3 regions of the Peribacillus asahii genome follow, and region 3 is predicted to be linked to each of the others. Evidence: predicted binding sites of a transcription regulator. Region 3 holds the regulator's gene; each other region holds the start of a gene.

Evidence for each region. The regulator Rex, encoded in region 3, represses fermentation and respiration genes when NADH is low (regulators of the CRP and FNR family bind a similar motif). The targets are predictions, from matches to a motif close to TTGTGAAATATTTCACAA.
Region 1: the regulator Rex is predicted to act here: its motif matches at 5,249-5,266, upstream of qoxA (cytochrome aa3 quinol oxidase subunit II).
Region 2: the regulator Rex is predicted to act here: its motif matches at 4,492-4,509, upstream of BAOM_RS03810 (polyhydroxyalkanoic acid synthase subunit PhaR).

The regions. Positions count from the first base shown of each region.
Region 1 is NZ_CP026095.1:546,515-556,539, reverse strand. Features, by position in the region: gene BAOM_RS02860 (DMT family transporter) at 1-341, shown strand, start outside; gene BAOM_RS02855 (BA3454 family stress response protein) at 567-701, shown strand; gene BAOM_RS02850 (ATP-binding protein) at 967-1,107, opposite strand; gene qoxD (cytochrome aa3 quinol oxidase subunit IV) at 1,321-1,602, opposite strand; gene qoxC (cytochrome aa3 quinol oxidase subunit III) at 1,604-2,197, opposite strand; gene qoxB (cytochrome aa3 quinol oxidase subunit I) at 2,194-4,149, opposite strand; gene qoxA (cytochrome aa3 quinol oxidase subunit II) at 4,217-5,137, opposite strand; gene BAOM_RS24805 (transposase) at 5,826-6,212, opposite strand; gene BAOM_RS25435 (cytochrome C oxidase subunit IV family protein) at 6,296-6,433, shown strand; gene BAOM_RS02815 (hypothetical protein) at 6,456-6,755, opposite strand; gene pdxR (MocR-like pyridoxine biosynthesis transcription factor PdxR) at 7,058-8,488, opposite strand; gene BAOM_RS24140 (hypothetical protein) at 8,502-8,645, opposite strand; gene BAOM_RS02805 (nucleoside recognition domain-containing protein) at 8,955-10,025, opposite strand, start outside.
Region 2 is NZ_CP026095.1:745,634-755,658, forward strand. Features, by position in the region: gene BAOM_RS03785 (hypothetical protein) at 1-154, shown strand, start outside; gene BAOM_RS03790 (histidine phosphatase family protein) at 226-768, shown strand; gene BAOM_RS03795 (alpha/beta fold hydrolase) at 1,238-1,969, shown strand; gene phaC (class III poly(R)-hydroxyalkanoic acid synthase subunit PhaC) at 2,055-3,149, opposite strand; gene BAOM_RS03805 (3-oxoacyl-ACP reductase) at 3,202-3,945, opposite strand; gene BAOM_RS03810 (polyhydroxyalkanoic acid synthase subunit PhaR) at 4,011-4,466, opposite strand; gene phaQ (poly-beta-hydroxybutyrate-responsive repressor) at 4,643-5,071, shown strand; gene BAOM_RS03820 (hypothetical protein) at 5,153-5,683, shown strand; gene fabG (3-oxoacyl-ACP reductase FabG) at 5,774-6,508, shown strand; gene BAOM_RS03830 (LysR family transcriptional regulator) at 6,659-7,573, opposite strand; gene BAOM_RS03835 (short-chain fatty acid transporter) at 7,812-9,137, shown strand; gene BAOM_RS03840 (HAD family hydrolase) at 9,384-10,025, shown strand, end outside.
Region 3 is NZ_CP026095.1:330,941-340,965, reverse strand. Features, by position in the region: gene groL (chaperonin GroEL) at 1-932, opposite strand, end outside; gene groES (co-chaperone GroES) at 996-1,280, opposite strand; gene BAOM_RS01840 (CPBP family intramembrane glutamic endopeptidase) at 1,585-2,307, shown strand; gene BAOM_RS01835 (YdiK family protein) at 2,304-2,510, shown strand; gene BAOM_RS01830 (redox-sensing transcriptional repressor Rex) at 2,636-3,322, opposite strand; gene BAOM_RS01825 (ABC-F family ATP-binding cassette domain-containing protein) at 3,728-5,650, shown strand; gene tsaD (tRNA (adenosine(37)-N6)-threonylcarbamoyltransferase complex transferase subunit TsaD) at 6,026-7,042, opposite strand; gene rimI (ribosomal protein S18-alanine N-acetyltransferase) at 7,039-7,491, opposite strand; gene tsaB (tRNA (adenosine(37)-N6)-threonylcarbamoyltransferase complex dimerization subunit type 1 TsaB) at 7,484-8,212, opposite strand; gene tsaE (tRNA (adenosine(37)-N6)-threonylcarbamoyltransferase complex ATPase subunit type 1 TsaE) at 8,209-8,664, opposite strand; tRNA gene BAOM_RS01800 (tRNA-Met) at 8,935-9,008, opposite strand; rRNA gene rrf (5S ribosomal RNA) at 9,161-9,276, opposite strand; rRNA gene BAOM_RS01790 (23S ribosomal RNA) at 9,342-10,025, opposite strand, start outside.

The DNA.
Region 1 (10,025 bases), 220 kb from region 3:
AAACGTCTACACACTTACAGTTTCAACCACTGGACGTACTCATCGCCATGTATGGAGGCGGCAGCATTTATTTATTGATTACGCTTATTTTCAAACGTGAGAAAGTACAAGCATCTGAACTTCGAATCGGAACAGCTGTTGGTTTATTAAGCATTGTCGGATATGGGTGTTACTTCTATGCATTAAGTACAGGGATTGCAAGTATTATCTTTCCAATTGTTAGTCTAAATTGTTTATTTGTTGTTTTTGCTGGCTGTTATTTGTTTCAAGAAAAATTAAAAGTCTATCAAATGAGTGGTATTCTCATTGCAATCATTGGAATTATTTTAACAAAAATTTAAGAAATACATAATCCGAAAGCAAATAAGCAGCAGATGCTTTCGGATTTCCCTCTTAAAATCCACGTTTTTTACATTTTTTACAAAATATTTTATTGACAAATTATCTAAAATATCAGATAATTAAAAAATAATTAATACCCCCAATATTAAAACCACTCGAAAATTGCGAGAAAAAAGGAGTATACCTCTCTTACATCCAAACTAATTCTAGAAAGGAAGATGACAATGATTAAAGTTACAGTTACAGTTGATTTCCAAGGAAGAACTTACCAAACAAATGTATTAGCAACAAGAGATACAGCTCCGGAAGAAATCCATCAATTAGCTCTTTCTCAAGTAAAAAAACAATGGAAAAACTAAGAAGCAGGAAGCTCCAAATCCTGCTTCTTTTTTATAGATATATATCTTCTCTATAACACTAACATTGCACTAATTTCACAACTTTAAACAACCTAAAAATACGTCTGTTTTATTGGAATCAAATGGTGTTGATTGGTACGACACAAACCCCTGCTGAAAATTAGTTTCGCCTTTTTAAAGTCTTAAATTCAAAAGAGAATGTACAAGATTACACTGGACAATTGAGCTGTTTAGGGAATGTTACGGGCTATATCAAAGGACTGACCTATAACACGTTTTCATTTTTCAACTTCTGTAACGCAATTAAGAATTGAGTTCCTTGTTCAATCTGACTTTGCACCTTAATTTTGCCACCTTCCTGGGCATCAACTAATTCCTTAACGATTTCCAATCCTAATCCGGCCATCCAAAAATTCAGCCGATTTTATGCAGCGACTTCAAGCTATTGACCGTATGATTCGTCAACACGGCTTGCTACCGCATGAAAGAGGCTGAGGGCCCTTGAGCAAATTGTTACTCATTGCAGCCCTCTAAAACATAAGAAAAAGACTCAGAATAAGATTATGAGCCAGAAATAAAAAGAAGAGTATCAAATTTGATACTCTTCTTTTATATATTATTACATATCCCAAATGAACAGTAATAGTGTACCTAATATCGTTACTATAGCAAAGAATACCATATAGATAACGTTAGTGTAAATTGTAGCCTTATCTTCAGATTCTCCAGCATGCATAAACATTACTAATTGAACGCCAGCTTGCATGAAAGCAGTTATTAGCAGAATAGCCATTGCTGTTGTATAAGAAAGCTCATAAACAACAACAGAAAGAGCAACTACTGTAAGGACCAACGAGAAAATAAATCCCATTACATGGTGCTTAGGAAATAACTGTGCCATATTACATCATTCCTTTCAAGTAGACGAAGCTGAAGATGAAGATCCAAACTACGTCTAAGAAGTGCCAGTACAATGAAAAGATGAACGCTTTATTAGCTGTGTGTGGAGTTAATCCATGTTTCGCCACTTGGATAATGATGAATAATCCCCAGAAGAAACCAAGTGATACGTGAGCACCATGTGTTCCTAATGTTGAAAATAGGATTGATAAGTACCCACTTGTTTGGATTGTTGCTCCTTCATGAACGAATGTGAAAAACTCTTTAATTTCTACTCCTAAGAATACAAGTCCAAGAGCTAATGTGATACCAAGGAATGTTAACATTGCTTTTTTATTGCCAAGTCGCATAGCATTAACTGCCAATCCAATGGTAAAACTACTTGTTAACAGAGCGAATGTGTTAATTAATACTGGTGTCATCTCGAAAATTTCCGTACCAGGACCGTTACCTGTACGGCCCTGATATGCAAAGTAAGTCGCGAAAAGTGTTGCAAAAAGCGCAATTTCGGCAGCTAAGAAAATCCAAAAACCTAAAATCTTCAAACGATTTTCTTCTGTACTATATTCAAGTGGAAGCGAGTTATCTATTTTCATTTGTTAGCACCTCGCAATCTTTCTTCTGTTTCTTCAATTTCTTTTACGTGAATATGATATCCGTGATCATGGTTAGCTTCAAATGAACGGTAAGCCATACAAGCAAAGACTCCGATTAGGGCAATAATTGCTAAAGGAACCATATCAAATATTAAAGAGAACGCACCAATAAAGAAGATGACACTCATGATAAACGGTAAACCGCTGTTATTTGGCATATGAATCTCTTCCACTTTATCTGGGAATAAGTTATGACCCTTTTTCTTAGCATCCCAGAATGCTTCTGACGATTTAACACGTGGTAGTGTTGCAAAGTTATATACAGGTACTGGACTAGGAAGTGACCATTCAAGAGAACGTGCATTCCATGGATCTGAACCAATATTTCTTGGCATATAACGAGTACTCCAATAGATGTTGTATGCAAGCACAATGAAACCAAGAGCTAATCCAATTGCTCCAATAGAGGCAATCAAGTTTAATGGACCGAAACCAGTTTCTTCAGAGTATGTGTACATACGGCGTGCTTGACCATCTAACCCTGTAATAAACATCGGGAAGAATGTTACGTTAAAGAAGATGGCTACCAACCAGAATGAAACTTTCCCGATTTTTTCGTTTAGCATAAAACCAAACATTTTTGGCCACCAGTAAATTAAACCAGCAATAAACGCATATACTACACCAGGAATAATTGTGTAATGGAAGTGAGCAACTAAGAACATCGTATTATGATATTGGAAGTCGGCACTTGCCATCGCAAGCATAACCCCTGTAACCCCACCAATTAAGAAGGTTGGGATAAATGCTAAAGACCAAAGCATTGGCGTTGTAAACTCGATTTTACCTTTTCGAAGTGTCGCCAACCAGTTAAAGATTTTAATACCTGTTGGAACGGCAATTGCCATTGTTGCAATAGAGAAAATACTATTTGCTAATACTCCTTGCCCCATTGTATAGAAATGGTGAGCCCATACAACTAGAGAAAGAATAGTGATAGCGACCATTGAAGCAACCATTGATTTATAACCATATAGGTTACGACGTGCAAATGTTGAAATAATTTCACTATAGATACCAAATGCAGGCAGGATTAGGATATATACTTCAGGATGTCCCCAAACCCAGAACAAGTTTGCCCACATCATATCCATACCGCCATTACCAATTGTAAAGAATTGAGTGCCGAACATACGGTCCATTGCCCCAAATGCAAGTGCTACTGCAAATAAAGGGAACACCGCTATGATTAGCACGTTAGTAACTAACATAGCCCATGTGAACATTGGCAGTTGCATTAATTTCAAGCCAGGAGCTCTCATTCTAAAAATGGTAGTCAAAAAGTTAATACCTGTCATTAATGTACCGAGACCTGAAAGTTGAAGCGACATCATATAATAATTCGTACCCACTGATGGACTAAACTCTTCACTAGCTAGCGGGAAGTAAGATGTCCAACCAGCATCAGGCGCACCACCTACTACGAAAGCGATGTTGAATAACATAGCACCCATGAAGAACAACCAAAAGCTGATTGCATTCAAACGTGGGAACGCAACGTCACGTGCACCAATTTGTAGTGGAGTAACGATATTCATTAAACCAAATAAGAACGGCATCGCCATAAACATGATCATAATAACACCATGTGCTGAGAATACCTCATTGTAGTGCTGAGAATCTAAGATTGTGTTATCAGGAATGGCAAGCTGAGCACGTAACATAACCGCATCAACAAGACCACGTAAAAGCATAATCAAAGCAGCTAGGATATACATAATCCCGATACGCTTATGATCGACGGTTGTAATCCATTCACGCCATAAGTAACCCCATTTTTTAAAATAGGTTAAGCCGACAACAATAGCGAGACTAGTAAGAGCAATCCCTACCATCGATGCATAGATGGCAAAACTTGGATGCGGCACGGCGAATCTTTCAAAGAATTCCATACTTTGTGACTCCTTTCGTCATGTTTAAAATTGGAAATTCATATGTTTCATTTATTAAAGTTGACTATTATTTATGATCCATGTCATGATCCATGTCATGATCCATGTCGTGGTCCATGTCTTCCATATCTTCCTTGTTCTCCATGTCGTCCATGTTATGAGAACCTTCTGGAGCTGGACTAAATTCTAAATGCGTTCCAGTGAACGTTTGTCGACCAACATGCTCTGTTTTTAATAATTCGTCGAATTTTTCTTCAGTAAGTGGCTCTGATTTAGCTTTAGCCTCTTCTACCCATTCTTCAAATTCAGCAGGAGAAACTGCTTGCACATCAAATAGTTGGTGAGCAGAACCTTTACCACTAAAGTTTGAATTTCGTCCCCACATTTCTCCTGGTTCATCTGCTAACAAGTGAAGCGTAGTTACCATGTCAGCCATTGCATACTTTTGCCCACCAAGCTGCGGAATCCAGAAGCTTGAGATTGGTCCATAAGAATAAAGTTTAAACTCAAGCGGACGGTCTGTCGGAACATACACGTAGTTTACTGTTTCAATATTTTCTTCCGGATAACTAAAATGCCACTTCCAGTTAGATGATGAAGCATAAATAACTAGAGGTTCTTTGTTTTCATATCCTTTCGGCGTTGCCTCAACGTCTTTTAGTGAAGTTACAGTAACAACGGATAGGAAAGCAACAATGATTATTGGAATTGCTGTCCAAATTGTTTCAACAACTGCACTTCCTTCAATGTGAGGAGGTTCATAATCTTTGCTTTGTTTAGACGCACGATATTTTACTAACATATAAATAAAGGCAACAGTTACAACAACACAGATAGCAAGCATTATCCAAATTGTAAGAATAATAGTATCTGAGAGTGTTGCCGCTTGAGGACCTTTTGGATCGAAGACAGCCAATGGATTTTCGCAGCCAGTAAGCACAGTGGCAATAGCGAAAATAAGAGCTAATAAAGTCCATTTCATTTTCATAAAGATTCCCCTTTCTTTTTTTTTAGAAGTTGTGTTGAAAATAATTGATAACGCTATCATGTTTACAATTACATTCTTATATTAGTATCATTAAGAAAAAAAAACAATGGAAAGTGATATATGTCACAAAATGTTCATGAAGAATTATACAATAAATGGAATCTCGGATATTTAATAACATATTTTGAAAAAGGGAATATAATAATTTATTAATCTGTTTTCGTTTTCCTCTAAAATAAAAGGGATATCAATTGCTTATCAAAAACAATTGATGGGGAAATCTTCGCAAAAAAAATACATTGATATAATAATATTTAAAAGAGGCATAGCAAAAAAGAGTTATATTATACTAAAAAAACAGGAATCGATTTCGATTCCTGTTTTTTTAGTATAATTTTATTTTGAATTTTTATAAATAAAAAGTGCCTGGGTCGACTTTCTAATGAACGGACCCAGGCACTTTTGTCTCCCTTAAAAAGCGGAATAGGTTGGATTATCAACTCTGTTTTAATGATGTTAAACGTGGATTCAGCTATGGCATTGTCATACAAGCCACGGTTCATGCTCAAAGATTGATTAATGAAAATAATTTTTTATGGTGCTCCTTAAAACTCCCTCTATGATGAACGTCCCCTTCTGACCACTTCCATGGCTAAAGCCAAGGGGTTCTTTCTCACAAACATCCCACTTACCATCTTCTATAAGAAGAGGCAGAGGTGAAACTTAGGTGAGCAACGCTTGAGAGATCTTCTCTCCCAAGTGGGCAAGGTCTGTGCCGACTCCGCCGTTCGACCGGCGATACTTTTTCCTGTTGGAGGCTTGTCCTTAAGAGAGGAATCTCCTTGTTTTTTGGACAAAAAACGTCGATACCAAACAGGCTGTTTAAATACAACAGAAACCAGTGGTTGGACGGCCATGTGATGTTGTTTACGCGCGCAATATTTTGGGCGCCGTTTACATCACGATGGATTTCTGTTTTGTGAACAGAACAAATCAACGTTCTTCCCTTTGTTCGATGTCTGCCTCCGCAAAACGGATAGTCTTGAGACGTATAGCTTTCCTCCGTTTCTGTCACGATGATGCCTTTTAGTTTCACTTACAGTTGCAATAATCGTTCTACTAGCAACAGCGTTTGTCCAATCTGGTGTCCAAGTAGTCATGTTCATGCATGCTAGAGAATCTGAAGATAAAGCATCCATTTATGCACATATTTGGTATTCCGTATTCCTTGCAGTCATTAATATACTAGAGTCCTTACTTTGTATGGTATGGGCTTATGAAATCCCGAGAATATAAGTTAGAGGTAGAAAGAAGAGTATCAATTTGATACTCTTCTTTTTCTTTTGAACATAACGACATTGGATACGTTAGATTTAATTGGGATGACCTTCTCCCCTTTGTCCGTATTTGAAACCAGCTCTTCCGTTAAAATGAAAAATAAACCAACCATAAATATGAGTGTCGCGCTAATAGTAATTGTTAGTCCTATGAACGATAACATGTAGTTCCATTTGTAACCGTTTACAATAAAACTTACAATCAGGATACCTAAACCAATGACATTAGCAGTTCCACATGCCCATTTTAAAGGGTTCAATATTTCTAAATTGGTTTTCATTTAGCTCAGCTCCTTTGCTTTTATTTTAATATATTTCACAAAATTGTCAAATATTTCTATAAAATTTCAACAAAAAAACTTGACAAAAATATTTTGTCATTATTTTATTAAAATATTCTATGCACTATAGATTAAAAATTCCACTAAACGAAAAGATCAATAATAGAGTAAAACCTCATTCATTAATGGTCTTTACTCCTTATTAATTCGCGATACACGAAAAAGAGTGCCCCAAAGATTGTTATTACAACATCTTTTTAAGGCACTCTTTTCCTTCATCATCTTTATCATCTTTATAATCTTTATAAATTTTTTAAGGCAGCAGAAAATCTTTTAATCCCTTCATGAATGCATAGTTCATTCTCTCTAGCAAAAGTAAATCGCACATATCCTTTTTTCGACCCTAAAGTAGAACCTGGAACATGGATGACCCCTCTTTTTATCGCTTCCTCCAGCAGCTTTTTCTCATTCAACGTTTCATTTATCTTGCACCATAAATGAATGCCGCCTTGTGGAATATGAAACTCAACCTGCTTATTCAAGTATTGCTGAAGACTTGAAACCATTTGATTTCTTCTTTTTTCTAACTGCTCCCTTAAATAAACAATATGAGAATGAAAATAAGGAGAACTAAGAAAGTCATTTGCTACCCACTGATTAAAAATTCCATGTCCAAAATCAATTTGTTGTTTAGCATCCGATAGTCTTTCGATGACAGACTTCGGGCCAATAATCCAACCAATTCGCAAACCAGAAGCAACGATTTTGGATAATGAACTAATATATAAAACATTTCCATATTCATCCATTGATTTTAGCGTAGCGATTTCTTCTCCATTAAATGCTGTTAAACTATAAGGATCATCTTCAATAACAGGGATTCCATGCTCAGACGAAATCTCTAATATCCTTCTACGTCGCTCAATAGAAAGCAGCGTTCCTGTAGGATTCTGAAAAGCAGGATTTAAAAAAATCATACGAATTTTTCGCTTTTTAAGAAGAGATAACAAATCATCCGGATCGATTCCTTCCTGATTCACAGGCAACGGATACGTTCGTATGCCAGCTGATTGAAAAATAGGAAGACTATATGAATAAGAAGGGTCCTCAAGGGCAACAGCATCCCCTGGTTTCAGTAAACATTGCACGACGAGATGCAGAGCTTGTTGAGCACCAGAAGTAATCATAATAGAAGATGGATCTGTATGAATTCTTCTATATTGTTTTACATGAGAGACAATCGTTTCCCTTAAATATGCGTTTCCTTGTGGGTGGTCATAACCAAGGCTCCCAACAAATGATCTGCCGGAAAGGATTTCTCTTAGAGAATCAACGGGAAACAAATCTTCTGATAATTCTCCACTAGATAAATTAATTAAGTTATGCTCGACCATTTCTTTACGAATTCTTTGTATGAGCGGTAAGTTTGGCAAAAATGAACCAGATTCAATATAGGTGTTCCAACTGGGAATACGCCTTCTAGTCATTCCCCAAATATCCTTACTAATAGTCGTTCCACTTCCTTTTTTCCGTTCAATTAATCCATTAGCCTCCAGTTCATCATAAGCCGCTACTACTGTACTTCGGTTTACTTTTAATTCACTGGCTAAAGAGCGTTCTGAAGGTAATGGAGTATCTGCCGAAAAGGTTCCATCAGCGATTCCATGTTCAATATATTCGGCAATTTGTTTATAGAGAGCTTTTTTAGAATTTCGATTCAGCTTCCAATCCACAATCTACATTCCTTTAGTTTCCATTATGATTTTCAACATCCTTTTCCTTCTTTTTATTAGATCTCCATTCAAGGTTTTGAGCTACCCCGCCTAGAGATACAATTGAAATAATGACAACTAAAGTGTTATTTAACCAATTTGGCATATTTTTTTTCATCAAAGTTCCTCCTCCAATACATCTATATCACCTTTTTTATAAAGGCTTGTTAACCTTGTACATCTATTCTATCTTTATTTATAATATATATTTTAATAAATGAGACCATCCAATCATAGCATGTTTCCCCCATCCACTTAAACAAACTGATAATATTCACTAAATTGTCATTTTACCTCCCCATTTATGCCTCATAACCAAACAAAAAAAAGCCCCCAAATCAAGGGACTAAGTCATGTTCATTGTTCCTTTCTAATCTATTTTCTTCAAAATATTTCTTCTCAAACCAAGGGCTTATGTTACCTCTCTCTATACCCACCCCATGAAACGAACGATTTGAGTAATTAAAAACGTAACTAAAAGCGCAATCCCTGTTGGAATCATAAAAGACCAAAATGTCCATTTTATACTTTTTGTTTCTTTATAAATATTAACCAATGTCGTTCCACATGGGTAATGTAACAATGAAAACAACATCATATTAAGAGCTGTTAACCAAGTCCAACCGTTATTCAAAAAAATCTGCTTTAGATCTTCAATACCATCTACATCAATTAATGCACCTGTTGATAAGTACCCCATCAATAATATGGGTAATACAATTTCATTTGCTGGAAGCCCAATTAAAAATGCCATTAGTATATAGCCATCTAATCCAATTATTTGTCCTAATGGATCTAAAAAGTTCACAATATGCAATAAGATACTCGTATCTCCTACCTGAATATTAGCTAAAACCCAAGTCAAAATTCCTGCAGGAGCTGCAACTTTTATTGCACGATTAAGGACAGCTAAAGATTTAGTTAAAGAGGATCTAATGACCGTATCAAAAAATTTTGGTTTTCTATAAGGCGGCAGTTCTAGCGTATAATGAGTAGGAACACCCTTTAGCGCTGTTTTAGAAAGTACCCACGAAACAAGAAACGTTATTATAATCCCAAACATTACAATGCCAACGATGACTGACGTTGTAACCAAAGACTTCATTCCGCCTGTAAAGCCTGCGGCCATAAATAGAGAAGCTAAAACAATTAGTGTGCCCCACCGACCATTACAAGGGACAAAATTATTGGTCAGAATAGCTAACATTCGTTCACGAGGGGACTCAATAATTCGTGAAGACATAACTGCAGCTGCATTACATCCGAACCCCATAGCCATTGTTAATGATTGCTTTCCATGCGCCCCAACAGTTTTAAATAATCGGTCCATGTTAAAAGCAACTCGAGGCAGATAGCCATAATTCTCAAGAAGTGCAAAAGTAGGGAAAAATATGGCCATCGGCGGAAGCATCACACTAATCACCCAGCTCGTTCCTCGATATAACCCTAAAACAAGAACTCCATGAAGCCAATCTGGAGCATGTAAAGTCGTAAACAT
Region 2 (10,025 bases), 410 kb from region 3:
TTGGAAAAAAGAAATAAACGCTTATGTCACTGAGGAACAATTAAAAGGGGCTCTGGAGAAATTAGTAAATGATTATCAATTTACAGATCCTAGTGGGAAATACCGATTTAGAAAAATATGTAGCATTCAAGAGTTATCTATGGTCAGTGAATAGAAATAGAGAAACCACATCATACGTCTAATCATATAGATAAATTATTCGTTTAGAGAACAGGGGAAAGAGAAATGAAAATTGGTTTAGTACGACATTTTAGAGTCCAAAAGGATTTGCCAAAAGGCAAGATGGCTACACCAGCGGATTTAAAAAAGTGGTTTGATGAATATGATGTGGCAGATATTGAATATATGAAATGTGACTTAGGAAATATTAAATGGAAACAGTGTTATTCAAGTACGCTGCCGCGGGCTGTTAAGACGGCGCAGCACATTTATCAAGGGGAGATTGTACATCTTGATGATCTTTGTGAAATTCCAGCTCCTACTTTTAATGGCAAAATTAAATTGCCTTTTCTTTTCTGGGCAATTGGGGTTCGTTTTTTTGCTTACTTAAAAAAGGATACTCGTTCAGATATTCGAAAAACAAAAGAGAAGATTAAACGAGTGTTTGATGAGATAATAAAGAGTGGCGAGGAGGATGTTTTAATCGTCAGTCATGCAGCCATTATGATTTATATACGGAAGGAATTACTAAATCGAGGATTTAAGGGTCCGAAGTTTAAAGTGGCGAATAATGGACAATTGTATATATTTGAGAAGGAAAACGTGTAGTTTTTGACATAAGGAGAGAATCGATCATCTATATGAAAGTTTGTTCAATGTAACTGCCATCGTCAATATCTGCCTCATATGAAGGAATCGTTTTTTCTTTTAATCGCTATTTTATAACGTCTTTCTACATTAATTTGTAGGGAGACGTTTTTTGTATTTCGATTAGAGTAAGAGAATAGTTATATTTTATTATAAATACGATTATAATTTGGGTGTTTTTTGGATATTCTAAATAACGAGAATATCTTCATCTTTAAGAAATTATGAATTTGAGACATTTTTTATAAATTATTTCTTCGGTTCTACAATAAAATAATAAAAAAGGAAATTAACGGTTTGGTTACGTTGGTAATACAATATAAAAGGTGAGTTGAGTAATGGAAGTTGGAAAGTAAATGTGAAAACGTTTACAGGGCTAGTTCGACCACACTCATTTTTAAAGCCTCATCATTTGAAAGGTGGACTGAAAATGTTAAAGTACAACGATTTAGGTACAGGAACACCAGTTGTATTTATACATGGTTTAGGGAGCAAGAAGGAAGCTTGGATCCCGCAGCATGATTTAGCAGATCAGTATAGATTGGTCATTCCAGATATGAGAGGTCACGGAGAAACGGAAATTAATGAAAGTCTTACCGTTGGGAATTTCGCATTAGATATTATTGATTTATTGGAGTATTTAGAGGTTCCGTCAGCGTTCATATGTGGATTTTCCTTAGGAGGAATTGTCGCACAGGAATTATATAAGCAGCGTCCAGATTTAGTAAAGGGGCTTATCCTTTCAAATACAACATCTTATGTACCATCTATATTAGCTAGCAGTATTATTAATGAATCATCTAAGCTTCTTCGAAAAGGTGAAGAGGATTTAATTGAACATATTGTGACAAGAGGGCTGTATGATGAAGTGTATAAAGAGGAGGCTAAGAAGGCTTTTCATATACGGGACACTTATATTGAAGCAGCCAAAGCTCCAATTGGAGTCAATTACTTCTCAATGCTTCCTAGTATACAAAAACCTGTATTACTAATTGGAAGCACGCATGATAAAGTGACACCGTCTGTAAATATTTATTTAATGAAAGCGTTTTTAAGGAAAGCGCATTCAGCGATTTTAAAAAATGCCGGTCACTTAAGTAATATCGAACAGAAGGAGCTTTTTAATCAATACGTTACGGATTTTTTAAAATCATGTGCGTAATTCAATCAAGTGCTTAAAAAAACAAGAGACAAGTACAATATGACTTTGTCCCTTGTTTTATTTTTATTCAGATGATATTAGCGCTTTATGATGAGCGTTTTTCTAACCAATCTGCAACGGTTGGGTAAGTGATTTTGGAAGCTTTAGGTCCGAATGCTACAGACGCATGTCCAGTAGGAAGGAGCACGTACTTTTTATCCTTACTAGAGATAGCATTCATCAATGCTTCTACTTGATGTGGTTGAGCAATATTATCTTTTTCAGCTGCTAAATTAAGGACATTTGCCGTGATATTTTTTAAATCAACTTTACGACCACGGATGACAAGTTCTCCTTTAATCAGCTTGTTTTGTTGATAGAAGTCTCTAATCCATTGACGGTAAGCTTCACCTGGGAACGGAATACCATCGCCTACCCATTTTTGTATAAGCTTCCAGCTCTTGATAAACTGTTCATTGTCAGCTCGATCTACTAGACTGATATAAGGTCCGTAGAAGTTTGCCATCGGTTTTAACATTTTGTTTCCGAAATCAATCATTTCTGGTGGAACATTTCCTAAAGTTTCGACGACTTTATCGACATCAAAGTATTTCTCATCAAGGAAAGAACCATATAAGCCTGTATCTTCAAAATCAAATGGGCTCGTCATAAACACGATGTTGCGAATTGGCAATTCAGAGTGAAGAGCAGCGAAGATAGATGTCAATGTTCCTCCCATACAGTAACCAAGAATTGAAACTTCCTTTGCGTTGGATGCTCGCAATACTTTTCGAACAGCACGAGGAATATAATCTAGAACATAGTCATCCATTTTCATATTTTTGTCTTCGTAGCCTGGTGTACCCCAATCAAGTAAATAAACATCAAAGCCGCGGTCAACTAAGTATTCAACAAAACTGCTGCCTTTTGTTAAATCTAGAATATATGGCTTATTGATTAATGCATAAACGAGTAGAAGTGGAACAGCATGCTTTCGGGGCTGTTCAGATGTGTAGCGATATAGCTTCGCTTTATTTCTAGTCCAAATCACTTCTTTCGGTGATTGGCCTACTTCTGGTTCAGGTTCTCTTACCAATACGTTCGTTGCTTTCGTGAAGCGTTCATATTGGCCCTTAACCTCCTCAGGTACTAAAGTTAAATTCGAAAATTCTGTCCATTCTTTTAAACTAGTGTTACTCATTGTTCCACACCTTTCGTTGTAGTATGAAGAGCTTTATAGCATGTTCAAAGAATTACATATAAAGTCCACCGTTAATATTTAACTGTTGACCTGTAATATATCCACCGTCTTTACATAAGAAAACAACTCCACGTGCAATTTCTTCCGGTTGTCCAAAACGACGTGCTGGAATTTTAGCTACGATGTTTTCACGAATATTCTCTGGAATTTCTTGAACCATCTCTGTGTCGATAAATCCTGGGCAGATAGAGTTTACTGTTACACTGCTTTTTGCAAGTTCTAAAGCAAGAGATTTTGTATACCCAATAATTCCAGCTTTTGCTGCAGCATAGTTTGTTTGTCCGAAGCCTCCAGCTTGTCCAATAATAGAAGAGATGTTAATGATTCTTCCTGCATCTGATTCTAAAAGATATGGAAGAGCGATAGAAGAAGTATTGTAAACGCTGTTTAAGTTAACATCAATAACAGTTCTCCAATCTTCCTCACTTAGCTTCTTAAATGTGCTATCTCTTGTAATTCCAGCGTTATTGATAAGAATATCTAATCTACCAAAGTGATTAATAGTTTCTTTTATTAAATTCTCTGACTCTTCTGAATTTGAAACATCTGCTTGAACCGCATAAGCTTCTCCGCCAATCTTTTTAATGCTTTCGATGACTTGCTCAGCTAATCCCGCACTGCGATTATAGTTAATAACAACTTTTGCTCCGTTTTTTGCTAATTCCATTGCGATTGCTGCACCAATTCCTCGGCTACCGCCTGTAACGATAGCTACTTTGTTAGTTAACTCTGTCATTTTGTTAGTCTCCTTTTAGTTACTATGTACATAAAAATAGTAAAACATCTTTATAGATTACTTAGTTACCCTTGCTGTATCTTAGTTGTTTCTTTGCTGGCTACTTTATTATTATTAGTAGTAGTTTCTTTTGTTAATAAATTGATAATTTCATTAAGTTTAGTGTCTAGGGTTTTAATTTTATTTTTTACATCTGTCATTTCTCGCTTTAATTCTGCCTGGCTCACTAAATTAGAGGCAGTTTCTTCAACTAAATCTTCTAAATCATCCACTTTTGAATCCACGTTGATGATTAGGGCTGAGATATTTGACAGATCAGTGCGAGTTGGAATATTAACTTGCTCGAAATACTGTTCTGTTGTTTCATTTAGCATCTTCTTATATAGAAGATTCATCTCAAGGACTTGCCCCATTACCTTAGAAGTTGATTCGTCTTTCAGATTTTCATCAATAATGGTACTGCTTTGATTAAAAAGGTCTTTCCACAATTCAAATGGGTTTAAGTTTTTTTGCTGATTCATATGCCCTCTCCCGTCCATGAGTTTTGTTTGAAATATATTACAAATTTATAATACCAACTAAACCAGAATAAGGAAAGGTAATTTTTTTAATATTTACCAAAATTAATTGACAATTGGAACATATAGGTGTAAATTACACATAGAGACTATTTAACATATTGAGTGGGTGATACAAGATGACAACAGATAAGAAAAATACTTCTATAGATTCGACAGCCAAAGATGAGAGTATGATGAACAATATGCCCAAAAATTTAATGATACCTGTTCTTCTGTTAAGTCTTCGAGGTTGGAATTTACATGGTTACAAATTAATTCAAGAGTTAAGCCGATTTGGATTTACATCTGTAGATCAAGGAAATGTGTATCGAACATTAAGAAAGCTAGAAAAAGAGAACATGGTGAAATCTGAATGGGATATGTCAACAGGGGGCCCAGCTAAGCGAATTTATTCATTAACAGAGGCTGGTGAGGCGTATTTGCAAACTTGCACTGATTCGCTTACGCAATACCAATCCATATTAAATCGCTTTTTTACTATCTATATGGATATGTTCCTCCCTACATCTTTATCACAACGCGATGATGATAAAGAGGAGAATTAATGTTTGTTGTATTTACTTATAAAGTGAATTTGCAGTATTCCTGCAATCACAATAAATTTCTACTTTTAGGAGGTTTTTATCATGGCAGTAAACAAAAAAGATCAAAATAATAAGGATGTTCGTAATTTAGGTGATTCTTTGCTGGACAGCTGGACAAATAGTTTGAATACAATTCATGCTTCGCAAAAAGAGGTGGAGAATGTGTCAATTCAAGCAATCGGATATCAAAGAGAGGTGTGGGAGAAATTGACGGAAGATTTAACAAGAATTGAACAAGAACAAAAGAAATTAGTTGAGGAACTTCGTGTAGTAGGAAAGAAAAATATTCAAACGCTTTACGGTGAAGAAGCAGGGGAGACTTTTGATAAATGGAATGAGCACTTTGATGAGGTGAGCCTTCGTGTTCAGCAATTTACAGTAACTCCTTTGAAAGAAACTTTTAACCTTTTAAATCAATCCCAAGATCAATTACAAGATTCTATTAAAAAAGGAATCACTCAACAACAAAGCCTTCGTGAAAATTTCTTAAACCAAATGAAATCAGCTCAAAAAGGGTTTGTTGATTTAGTGGAATCTAATACAAAACTAGCGTTGAGTCTTTATAAAATTTAAGTAAGGTGCCAATGGAATAATCAAACAAGTAGAGTGGGAGGATTTAGTGTCCTCCCACTTTATAAAGATTAAGAAAAGAGGTGCAAGGCTGTGAAGTTAGCGGGAAAAGTGGCCATCATTACAGGTGGTGCGAAAGGGATTGGAAAAGTAACAGCCAAAAGATTTCTTGAAGAAGGTGCTAAAGTAGTAATCTGTGATTATGACCAGTCGGCTGGGCAAGCTGCATTAGCTGACCTTGGAAGTAATGACGTAAGCTTCTTTCAAGTCGATGTAACGAATACTGCACAAGTAGAAACGATGGTTCAATCAACAATTGATACATATGGCAGAATAGATATTTTGATTAATAACGCAGGCATTACAAATGATGGATTTCTTGTAAAGATGAGTGAAGAAGCTTGGGAAAAGGTGCTTGCTGTCAATTTGTCAGGTGTCTTTAAATGTACAAAAGCTGTCGCTCCATTTATGTTGGATCAAAAATCGGGAGTTATTTTAAATGCCTCTTCTGTAGTTGGAATATATGGGAATATCGGTCAAAGTAATTATGTGGCCACAAAAGCAGGTATTATTGGGATGACTAAAGGGTGGGCAAAAGAGTTTGGTCCAAAAGGGATTCGTGTGAATGCCATAGCACCAGGCTTCATTGCAACGGATATGGTCTCGACCGTACCGCAAAAAGTCATTGATGCAATGAAAGAAAAGACGCCGCTTAAAAAGCTAGGTACACCAGAAGATATTGCAGAGGCTTATTTATTTTTAGCTTCCGATACTGCAGGGTATATTAATGGAACCATTTTAAGTGTGGATGGCGGATTAGTAGTTTAGTAGTTACAAATATAACAGTTACATGAATACCGATATGAAAAGAGCTGCTGTTTTAAGTAGTTCTTTTCATATCGGTATTTTTATTAGGCTTTGTTATAGGACGCTGTTGATTTTGGTCTGGGGCCCCAATCGTTTTATCAACAATATGGTTTAACCTAGCCTTTTATTAAGTTGTTTTAGCTGATTGACTGGATTATTCACTAAAAAGTTGAGTAGTTTTCTTGCTGCGAATGGGATATAACAGTCCTTTTTTGTGATAACTCCCAATTCCCACATGAGAGTTGGGTTGACTAAAGAGACCATTTTAATATTATGGTGGTTTATTTTTGAATAAATCGATTTTGGAAGAATCGTAATACCTAAACCTTCTTTAACAAGCTCGGCAATCAAATCCCATTGAGAGCTTTGGTATGTAATTTGAGGACTAAACCCAGCATTTAGACACTCTTGGATTATTCGATCATGTAAAGCAAATTGTTCGTTGAAAATAATAAACTGTTCATCCTGTAATTCATGTAGACTTACAAAGTCTCTATGGGCTAGTCGATGGTGTTGAGAGACATAAATTACAAACTCATCTTTCGTAAATGGATGGACAATAAACTTTTCTGTATTAGTTGGAAAAACACTGATGCCTAAGTCAATTTTTTCTTCATCTATTAAACTTTCTACACGTTTTGCTCCTAACTCAACTAATTTTAATGAAATTTTAGGGTGAAGCTTTCTAAATGGAATAGCTATGGAAGGGAAAAATAGCGTTCCGATTAAAGGTGGTATTCCAATTTTAATTTCACCTGATGGTATATGCATTAAGTCATCTAAACGTACAGAAAGATCATCTAATGTGGAAATAAGTTTTAGAGCCGAATCATATACAATTTCTCCTGCATCTGTAAGCTTTAATTGTCGCGTTGTACGATCAAATAGTGTGACTTGTAGTTCTTCTTCTAAGTTTTTAATGATTTTGCTTAATGATGGTTGTGATAAATGAACATGAGAAGAAGCTTTAGTGAAACTTTGATGTTCAGCGACAGCTATTAAGCATTTTAATTGTTGAATCTCCATAAAAAATCCCTTCTATTCATTTTTTTAATAACTATTATTCTTTTTTACTATTTTACTTACAATAACTAAAATAGTAAAGTTATCCCAGTAAGATAATTCTAGTATTTCCAAATAATTAGAAACATTTTTTGCTAATAATTTCTTGGATGATGAATAAGGATGTATCACCTTTTATTTTGCAGCTTCATCTTATTTTTATATACAAAATTATAGTAAATAAACAAAGGGGGAGAATAAGTTGAAGGCGATGATTTCATTTTCAAACAGATTGATGCAAAGGTATATGCCTGATCCATTTTTGCTTGTTATTGTGCTTACCTTTTTTGTCATCGGTCTTGCTATTTTTTTGACAGATAGTACACCTGCTCAAATTGTAGGTTACTGGGGAGATGGTTTTTGGAATTTGTTAGAATTCTCCATGCAAATGGTTTTAATTGTTGTAACAGGACATGTTATGGCGAGCAGTCCATTTTTTAAGAAATTATTGGGGAACTTAGCCAATATCCCAAAGTCACCGGGGCAAGCTATTATTCTGGTTACTCTTGTAGCTCTAATTGCATGCTGGATTAACTGGGGATTTGGTCTAATCATTGGAGCGTTGTTTGCAAAAGAGATTGCTAAAAAGGTCGATGGTGTCGATTATCGATTGTTAATTGCAAGTGCTTATAGTGGATTTATTATTTGGAGCGGGGGATTATCTTCATCTGTTGCATTAACGATTGCTACACCTGGTCATTTTACGGAAAATCTTATAGGGATTGTTCCAACAAGTGAAACTCTTTTTTCTCCATTTAATTTAATTGTTGTAATCGGGCTGCTTATTTTAGTTCCAATTATAAACCGATTTATGATACCTTCAAAAGAACAAGCTTTTTTGATTGATCGCAAGCTATTAGAAGATGTAGATAGTGTACAGGCAAGTGCAGTAGAACAAGCTGAACTGACACCTGCTGAGCGTTTAGAAAACAGTAAGATATTATCTTTGCTTATTGGTTTATTAGGCCTTTCTTTTTTAGCCTATTATATCGTGAAAAACGGATTTGTTATTAATCTTAATATTGTGAACTTTATCTTTCTTTTTATTGGGATAATATTGCACAAAACACCGAGATTATTTTTAGAAGCTATTTCAAGTTCAGTTAAAAGTGCAAGTGGAATTATTATTCAGTTTCCGTTCTACGCAGGGTTAATGGGTATTGTGACCGCTTCAGGACTAGCTGGGATTTTATCTAATGCGTTTATATCTATTTCAAATGAGAATACATTCCATATGTTCACGTTATGGAGTGCAGGTTTGGTAAACTTCTTTGTACCTTCAGGTGGAGGACAGTGGGCTGTACAAGCTCCTGTTATGTTAGAGGCTGCAAAAGATTTAGGAGTTTCTTTACCGAAAACAGCGATGGCTGTTGCATGGGGAGACGCTTGGACGAATATGATTCAACCATTCTATGCATTGCCAGCATTAGCCATTGCCGGTTTGAAAGCAAAGGATATTATGGGGTATGGTTTAGTAATCATGTGTATAACAGGGATTTTTATTTCTGCCGTCTTTTACTTTTTATGATGGGTATATTGGATAATGATGGTAATTTAAAGTGTTATATCACATAGCCCTTATAGTAAATGAATGATTGAGTTATCAAGGACTTCAACGATTATGTTGAGGTCTTTTTTAGAGATTATGCAGGAGAATTTCTGCATCGCTTTCATTAAGCTCGTCTATCTTTTTTTCAATAGTTATTTATTTTCACATTCGTGTAGTTTATTATTAAAATAGTGAGATTATTGTGAAAGAAATGAGGTTGCAGCTATGGTGAAGGCAGTATTTTTTGATTTAGATGATACATTATTGTGGGATCAAAAGAGTGTTAAAGAAGCGTTTGTAGCAACATGTCTTGTGGCAAAAGAGAAATATGGGGTAGATGTTGAAGAGTTTGAAGAAGCGGTTCGAAAGGAAGCAAGAGAGCTGTATGCTTCATATGAGACGTATGAATTTACACAAATGATCGGTATTAATCCTTTTGAAGGGCTATGGGGAAATTTCTTAGATGACACAGATGATTTCCGTAAAATGGCAGAGATTGTACCGGCTTATCGTAAAGAGGCATGGACACGTGGGTTAAAGGCTTTAGGGATTGACGATGAGGCATTTGGAGCGGAACTCGCAGAGCGTTTTCCAGCAGAACGTCGCAAAAAACCTTTTATTTATGATGAAACATTTACAGTGTTAGATGAGCTAAAAGGTAAATATAAATTATTGCTATTAACAAATGGTTCTCCAGATTTACAAAATACAAAGTTGACGATTACGCCTGAATTAGTGCCTTATTTCGATGAAATTATCATTTCTGGGGCATTTGGCAGAGGAAAGCCTGATCAAACGATTTTTGAACATGCTTTAGAGCGAATTGGTCTAAATAAAGACGAAGTTATTATGGTCGGAGATAATTTA
Region 3 (10,025 bases):
GTAGCAGATTTCAGGTCAAGACCTACTTCTTCTGTAATTACTTCTCCACCAGTAAGAGCTGCGATATCTTCAAGCATTGCTTTACGACGATCACCGAATCCAGGAGCTTTAACTGCTACTGCATTGAATGTTCCGCGAAGTTTGTTCACAACAAGTGTTGCAAGTGCTTCACCTTCAACGTCTTCTGCAATGATTAATAGTGGTTTACCTTGTTGTACAACTTGCTCAAGTACAGGAAGGATTTCTTGAATGTTACCAATTTTCTTATCAGTAATTAAGATGTACGGGTTATCAAGAACAGCTTCCATTTTATCTGAATCAGTTACCATGTATGGAGATGCATATCCACGGTCGAATTGCATACCTTCTACAACGTCTAACTCAGTTGTGAAACCTTTAGATTCTTCAATTGTGATAACACCGTCGTTACCAACGCGTTCCATTGCTTCAGCGATTAGTTTACCAACTTCTTCGTCAGCAGCAGAAATCGCCGCAACTTGTGCGATAGATTCTTTGTTTTCAACTGGTTTAGAAATAGCTTTTAACTCTTCGATTGCAGCGTTAACCGCTTTTTCGATTCCTTTACGGATACCCATTGGGTTCGCACCAGCTGTTACGTTTTTCAATCCTTCACGAATCATTGCTTGAGCAAGAACTGTTGCTGTTGTTGTACCGTCACCAGCTACGTCATTTGTTTTGCTTGCTACTTCAGCAACCAATTTTGCACCCATATTTTCGAATGCATCTTCAAGCTCGATTTCTTTTGCGATTGTTACACCGTCATTTGTAATAAGCGGTGAACCGAATTTTTTCTCAAGAACGACGTTGCGTCCTTTTGGTCCTAATGTTACTTTTACTGCATCTGCAAGCGCATCTACACCACGAAGCATTGCGCGGCGAGCTTCTTCACTAAATTTAATTTCTTTAGCCATGTATAAGTACCTCCCTAATCATTTTTCATTAAAATTTTCGTTCAGTTAAGTATTGTTGTATAATTAGCCAATAATTGCTAAAATATCGCTTTCGCGTAAAATTAAGTATTCAGTACCCTCGTACTTGACTTCCGTACCAGCGTATTTTGAGAAGATAATACGATCGCCTTGGGCAACCTCTAAAGTAACACGTTCGCCATTTTCAAGAACACGGCCTGTACCAACTGCTACGACCTTACCTTCTTGTGGCTTTTCTTTTGCTGTATCTGGAAGTACGATACCGCTAGCTGTTTTTTCTTCTGACTCAACTAGTTCAATAATAACGCGATCACCTAATGGTTTTAACAAGTGAAACAACCCCCTCAAATTCTTATGATTAACTGTTTTGAATTATTAGCACTCAACACCTATGAGTGCTAACACAATTATTATATTAAATAAATCATTCCTGTTTTGCAAGTATCTTCATCAAAAATTTTTACATTAATTTTGATAATAGATTCTCATACTAAAAGTAGCCCTACCCATTCTATTAAATCCCTACAACAAATATGATTGAATAGCACCTATAAAAGTGGAGTTATTCAATATTTTTTGATACCATTTTCACTGTACCCATGTATGAATGATTTCACTTAAAGGAGAATTATTTTTGAGAAAAGAATACTGGTATGTCATTATTACGTATCTTGCCATGCAGCTCTCTGGATTTATTGGACTGCCGCTCTTTATGTTCATTGGAAAAACGTTAGGAGTACCTAGTGGAGAATTGAGATTAACAGCTTTTGCTTACTGGTCCATTTTTAGTTTTTTATTAGCTCTTCTGCTTACTCTCTTTTTCATGCGACATGATATGAAAAAATCAGCACTCACTCGCGATAAAGCGTCCATCTCCCTTTCTACCTTTTGGGCAATATGTGGAGTCTTTCTCGCTTTATTTGCACAAAGTATCGCGATTACAATTGAACAGTGGATTGGCATTCAAACTCAATCAGCGAATACGCAGGAAATTTTATCTGTCATTGATAAGATTCCATTAATGATAGTAGTGAGTTCTATTATTGGTCCCATATTAGAAGAAATTATTTTCCGAAAAGTTATTTTCGGTTCCTTATATAAGCGATTTAATTTCTTTATTGCAGCTTTGATTAGCTCCATCATTTTTGGTTTAGCACATATGGAACTAGAGCATTTGTTATTATATTCGGCAATGGGCTTTACCTTCGCTTTCCTTTATGTACAGACGAAACGAATTCTAGTACCAATTATTGCTCATGTATCTATGAATACATTCGTTGTCATTTTGCAAATGTATTATGAAGACATCCAAAATTTCATGCAAAATATGCAAGCTTTCATCGGAGGATTTTTATGAGACATCAATCACCTTTAAAATTAAGCATTATTTATATATGTTTAGGTATCGTATTCACTGCTTTCGCCATCCAAACTGTCACATCATCAGGTTGGGGATTCTTTGCTTATTTCCTTATCTTTATTGCTACATTGGACTTCGGCTCCGGTATCCGAATGCTTTTACTACATGTAAAAATAAAATCGATTCAAAAGAAGAAATAAGCAGCTGTCATCAGCTGCTTATTTCTTTGGCTATGTTAGACACTGTTCATCTTCAACTCATGTACACGGTTTCATATGCATGAACCAAAAATCGTTTCATTAGCCTTAAGAATATATTTATTTATTTATTTATTTATTGGTATTCCATCCTCTATATCAGCGATTTCTTCTTCTAATACTGGATAATGTTTCAGGAAGTAAATCAATGACTGTAATTCAACAGCCAAGTCAATATGATGAATTCTAATAGAAGAAGGTACATTTAATCGTGCTGGGGTAAAGTTTAAAATTCCTTTTACTTGAGCAGCAATTAAACGATCTGTAACGGGCTGAGCCACATGCGCTGGAATGGTTAAGATTGCAGCTGTAACATGCTCTCCTTGCAGACGGCTCTCAATTTCATCCATATGATAAATTGGAACATTGGCTATATTCGTACCGACTTTTCTTTCATCCACATCAAAAGCCATACTAATTTTTGTATTATTATTTTTCAAGAAATTATAATTTAAAAAAGCAGTACCTAGATTCCCTACACCAATTAACGCTACTTTCGTCACTTCATCTTGATCCAATGTTTTTCTAAAAAATGATAATAAATAATTAACATTATATCCATATCCTTTTTTTCCAAGTGCGCCAAAGTACGAAAAGTCACGACGTATCGTTGCTGAATCTACCTTAACAGCTTCACTCAACTCTGCTGAAGAAACCCTTTGTTTCCCAGAGGAATGTAGGTTTTGTAAAAATCGATAATACAAGGGTAGTCTTTTGGCCGTAGCCTGCGGTATTTTTAATTGTCCTTGATTCATTATTCTCCCTCGCTTTCACACGCGCTTTTCAATCTATTCTTCTGCCTATATTCCATAGAAGCATGAGATGCATTCAAAATATCACTGATAACGCTTCCATTCCCAACTTGCTCGTTCTTCTAAAAACAATAGGGATTCTGTCATCTTACTCTTAATAAACTGCACTATGTTCGAAAGTGTACAATCTTACGTTATAATATCCCTATTATAAATCATACACCATTATTCCACATAATGTAACATCTTGTTTTGAAACGAAATAACCATTCTATTGCCGATAAGTTCAATGATACGGTACACTAAGAAGAAAAGCTTAAACGTCTAGAGTCAAAAAACAGTATATCTGAAAACTGATAGACGTTCTATAACAATTTGTTCGGGATAATGCTACCTGAGGTGAAATTCATGATTTTATTACAAGTTAATCAAGTATCTAAATATTACGGAGCGGAACTCATTCTATCGAATATGAAGCTCGAAGTTCAACATAAAGACCGAATTGCTCTAGTAGGTCGTAACGGTGCTGGGAAATCTACACTATTAAAAATTATTGCTGGACAGTTGTCTTATGATGGTGGAGAAATTATTCAACCAAAAGGGGTCACAATCGGCTATATGGCCCAAGATACAGGCCTTGAATCAGAACTATCCATCTGGGATGAAATGTTAACCGTATTTAACCATCTCATTTCACAAGAGCAAACCTTACGCCAATTAGAAGAAAAGATGGCAAATCCAGATATTTTCTCTAATGAAGCCATTTATCAAAAAGTACTGAGTGAATATGATGCCCTGCAAGTTCAATTTAAAGAGTCCGGCGGCTATCAATATGAAGCAGATATTCGCTCTGTTTTGCACGGGCTTCAATTTGGCAGCTTTGACCCTTCTACACCTATCTCCACCTTAAGCGGGGGTCAAAAAACAAGACTGGCCCTTGGTAAATTACTTTTAACAAAACCAGATATTTTAATCCTGGATGAACCGACAAACCATCTAGATATTGAAACACTTTCTTGGCTTGAACAATATTTACAAGGCTATCAAGGTGCTGTACTCATTGTTTCTCATGACCGATACTTCCTTGATAAAGTTGTTAATCAAGTATATGAAATCTCACGACACTCAATGAAAAAATATCACGGCAATTACAGCTCTTATTTAATCAGAAAAGCGGAAGATTTCGAACGAGATATGAAGCAATTTGAAAAGCAGCAAGAAGAAATTGAAAAGCTGCGTGATTTTGTTCAACGGAATATTACACGAGCTTCTACTACCAAACGAGCACAAAGCAGACGAAAACAGCTTGAGAAAATGGAGATCTTAGATAGACCCCAAGGCGATCAAAAATCTGCTTCTTTCTCTTTTCAAATTGAGAAGCAAAGTGGAAATGAAGTACTGCAGCTAAACGAGCTGGCAATTGGCTATCAAAACGAAAAGGTTGCCCAACACATTAACGTTCGAATCACAAAAGGCGAAAGCATTGCACTCGTCGGTCCGAACGGGGTCGGCAAATCAACACTATTAAAAACCATTATTGATAAGATGCCTGCTCTTTCAGGTGACATTCACTTTGGCACAAATGTTCAGATCAGTTACTATGATCAAGAGCAAGCGAACCTCGTTTCCAACAAACGAGTACTTAACGAATTATGGGATGAACACCCCTTAAAGCCGGAAAAAGAGATACGCACCGTACTTGGAAACTTCCTATTTAGCGGGGATGACGTTTTAAAAACAGTCTCTACTCTTAGCGGTGGTGAAAAAGCACGACTTGCTTTAGCAAAAATGATGATGGAAAAAGGTAATTTTTTAATACTCGATGAGCCAACAAACCACTTAGATCTCGATAGCAAACTCGTCCTTGAAAATGCTTTAATCGATTATCCAGGAACATTGCTTTTCGTTTCACATGATCGATACTTCATTAACCGAATTGCAACGAAGGTCATTGAACTCTCTAAAGATGGCAGTGTAGAGTTCCTTGGAGATTATGACTACTATGTTCAGAAAAAACAAGAACAAGCGGAACATGAAGCACTCGAACAACAACAAACACAAAGTAAACAACCAGAGCAAGTAACGGATAAAAACAGCTACATCATTGATAAAGAAGCGAAAAAAGCAGAGCGCCAACGCAAGCGCCGCATTGAAGAGATTGAAGGAGAAATAGAAAAATTAGAGGCAGATATTGAAGAGTGTAATCAGCTTCTTTGTGATTCTGAAGTATTTCAAAATCACGAAAAGGTGATAGAAATTCAAACAAAGCTAGAGCAGGCACAAGCAGCCCTTGATCTTCTATTAGAAGAGTGGGCAGAGCTGGATATATAAGAAACTTCCATCAGTGGGGGCTCTTACTATCCATTAAGTATGAGATAAATATAGATATTAAGAAGGTCGACCTTGATTTAAGTCGGCCTTTTTCTATATCCGCATCCTAAAGCATTCGCTTCTTACTAAAATAAACTTTATCCACAAAAATATACACAACCTTCTCCTTTTCATTCAAGCTTTATTCGAACTTTTCCACATTATCCACAAAAATTATGCTACTTATCAACAAAAACGCAAGTTATTCACATTCACTTTTTAATTATCAGACTTTTTTATCCACAGATACAATCAAAATCACTTTTATGAATAAGTAAAGCAGAGCTATATACATAGCTCCGCCGTATCAACCCTTATCAATATATGTGCACATTCTTAAAAAGCCTCAATATCTAATCCTGGGTTTCCATTTAACGCTAAATTAGAGCGTTTTCCTTTTTCGAATAAAATGCTTCCTGCTGCTCCAATCATTGCTGCATTATCTGTACAAAGACTAAGCGGAGGAATGATTAATTCTACTTCCGGCACTTCCTTAAAAGCCTCAGTGAGCGCAGCACGCAGCCCTTTATTAGCTGCTACTCCCCCTGCTAGTAACAATTGCTTTACACCGTATTCTTTTGCTGCAGAAATCGTTTTTGTCACTAATACTTCAATTACACTTTGTTGAAAGCTTGCGGCAAGATCTTCCGGTTTAATCTCCTCGCCGCGCTGCTCTGCATTATGAAGTGTGTTAATAACAGCCGATTTTAATCCGCTAAAACTAAAATCGTAACTTCCTTCCAGCCACGCACGAGGTAACTTAATGGACGGTGTTCCTTCATGTGCTAATCTGTCAATATGCGGACCGCCTGGATAAGGTAAATTCAATGTTCGCGCTACTTTATCATAGGCCTCTCCCGCAGCATCATCACGAGTCTCACCAATGACTTGAAATGAGCCAGACTCCTTCAATAACACTAATTCTGTATGCCCTCCTGAGACAACAAGTGAAAGCGCTGGATATTGAATCTCTTGAATCAAACGGTTTGCATAAATATGTCCTGCAATATGATGAACACCAACTAATGGTATTCCATGTGCAAACGCAATCGCCTTAGCTGCATTTACACCAATTAATAAAGCTCCGACTAATCCCGGCCCCTCAGTCACCGCAATGGCATCTATATCTTGATACGTAATATTCGCTTGTTGTAATGCTTCTTCAATTACTATTGTAATTTGTTCAACATGATGGCGAGAAGCAATTTCGGGCACGACCCCACCAAATCGCTTATGACTTTCAATTTGAGAAGCCACAACATTGCTTAATATATCCGTTCCGTTTTTTATCACGGCCGCAGCCGTTTCATCACAACTTGTCTCAATACCTAATATAATTTGCTCTTGTTTCACGAGAAATTCACCCACATTACATATGCATCTTCACGATTATCAGTATAATATCCTTTACGGATACCACCTTTTTGAAAACCTAATTTTTCATATAAAGAAATTGCAACTTCATTACTCACTCGAACTTCTAACGTCATCCGAACCACACCTTTACTAATCGATATTTCAATCATCTTCAGGAGTAGAGCTTCACCTAATTTTTGCCCTCGATATTCAGGTAAAATCGCAATATTCGTGATATGTGACTCATCTAATACAATCCAAGCACCGCAGTACCCTACAACTTTACCGTTATCCTCAATAACTAAATACACTGCATACTGATTATGATCGAGCTCATTATAAAAAGCTTCTCTACTCCACGGCAAAGTAAAAGACTGTCGTTCTACTTCTAATACTTGATCAATATCTTCTCGATTCATCAGCCGAAACGTCATCGTTTTACTCATTGTTATCGTTCGCTTTCATCATTTTTTGGTTCTCCTGCTGTTCAAGCCACTTTGCTTCAGCTTCAGCCATACGTACATAATTTGGAACAAACAAGTGAATATCTTCTTCCTCTTTATCTTTTCCAAGAAGAGCTAGCTCACTTGGCCTTGGATTATACAAAGAAGGCGGAACAAACACCGCTAGCTCCCCAAGCACCTCACTAAGTGCTTCACGATGAATTTCTATATCTTGTCCCATAAATAAAATAGGACGATTCCACTCTTTAAGACGGGCAGCCCATTCTGACGATAAGATATTGCAATCTGCCACAATTTCTTTCAATTGCTCATTCTCATCATACTCATATAAACCGGTATACACTTGTCCCCGCCTTGCATCAAATAATGGTGAAATCAATCCGTTAAAGTAGCGACCATTAGCAGCTAAAGCTTCTAAGCTTGAAATCGCTGATAATGGAATATTTAATGTCCAAGCTAATGTCTTCGCAATGGTTACACCAATTCGAACACCTGTATAAGATCCAGGTCCTTTCGCTACAACGATTTTATCTAACTCTTTTGGCAGAGTGTCACAATCTTTTAACAACGTCTCAATAGCCGGCATAACCCGAACAGAATGATTTTTCTTTAAATTAGTAATGTACTCGCCAATGACTCGATTGCCATCGATTAAAGCAATACCTAGCGTAAAATTAGACGTATCAATAGCTAACACTTTCATTCTATAATCTCCTTACACAACTGGACGTAACGATCTCCATGAGCTTCTATGACAAATCGGCGACTATATTCGTCTACACGATAAATATAAATAACTAAAAGATTCTCTGGAAGTTGATTTTTAATTAAATGAGCCCATTCAACAACGGTAACACCTTCACCTTCAAAATACTCATCAAATCCTAAATCTTCTTCCGCCTCACTTACACGATACACATCCATATGATATAGCGGTAAACGCCCATGATATTCTTTAATAATCGTAAAAGTAGGACTATTTACAGTTCGCGTGACCCCTAACCCCTTCGCTAACCCTTTTGTAAAAGCGGTCTTGCCTGCTCCTAAATCACCCTCTAAAGCTAATACATCTCCACCTTTAAGATGTTCTGCTAACCGACCTGCAAAACGAGCAGTCTCTTCTTCACCTCGTGAAACCCATTCAAATTGCTCCATATCTTAATCACCTTTATGTAACTAGTTATTTAAATAAGATTAGAAAAACACGACTTACCGTCAATCATGGTGAAAGTCGATGTCCCTTCCTATATACTATCGTCTGTTTACTATAAGTTCTAATAGTATAAAAAATCCTTAGGACCGTTCTCCTAAGGACAGAAAACATTCTATATGTAGTTTACCTGTTTTTTCATCAAGAAACAAATACGAAAATAATCATGCTGAAAAACCAAAAAAACGAAACATTGTTTCGTTTTTTTGGTTTGATTGCGGGGACAGGATTTGAACCTGCGACCTTCGGGTTATGAGCCCGACGAGCTACCGGACTGCTCCACCCCGCGACGATAAAAATATTGATATTTTGCTTATGCACCTAATTTTGTGTCGACTGTTTCTTCCCCTTCTAGAATTTCAGGATGAGGATATGTCGAAACAACTTGATGATAATATATAGTATATACTCTTTTTATAAAAAATATACACAAAATATATAGCTTGGCGACGTCCTACTCTCACAGGGGGAAACCCCCAACTACCATCGGCGCTGAAGAGCTTAACTTCCGTGTTCGGAATGGGAACGGGTGTGACCTCTTCGCTATCGTCACCAAACAATATAAGGAACGTTGTTCCTTCAAAACTAGATAATAGGAAAGCATTGCGTGTTATCAAAACAATAGGTTAAGTCCTCGACCGATTAGTATCAGTCAGCTCCATGTGTCGCCACACTTCCACCTCTGACCTATCAACCTGATCATCTTTCAGGGGTCTTACTAGCTTGCGCTATGGGAAATCTCATCTTGAGGGGGGCTTCATGCTTAGATGCTTTCAGCACTTATCCCGTCCGCACATAGCTACCCAGCGATGCCTTTGGCAAGACAACTGGTACACCAGCGGTGCGTCCATCCCGGTCCTCTCGTACTAAGGACAGCTCCTCTCAAATTTCCTGCGCCCACGACGGATAGGGACCGAACTGTCTCACGACGTTCTGAACCCAGCTCGCGTACCGCTTTAATGGGCGAACAGCCCAACCCTTGGGACCGACTACAGCCCCAGGATGCGATGAGCCGACATCGAGGTGCCAAACCTCCCCGTCGATGTGGACTCTTGGGGGAGATAAGCCTGTTATCCCCGGGGTAGCTTTTATCCGTTGAGCGATGGCCCTTCCATGCGGAACCACCGGATCACTAAGCCCGACTTTCGTCCCTGCTCGACTTGTAGGTCTCGCAGTCAAGCTCCCTTGTGCCTTTACACTCTACGAATGATTTCCAACCATTCTGAGGGAACCTTTGGGCGCCTCCGTTACCTTTTAGGAGGCGACCGCCCCAGTCAAACTGCCCACCTGACACTGTCTCCCACCC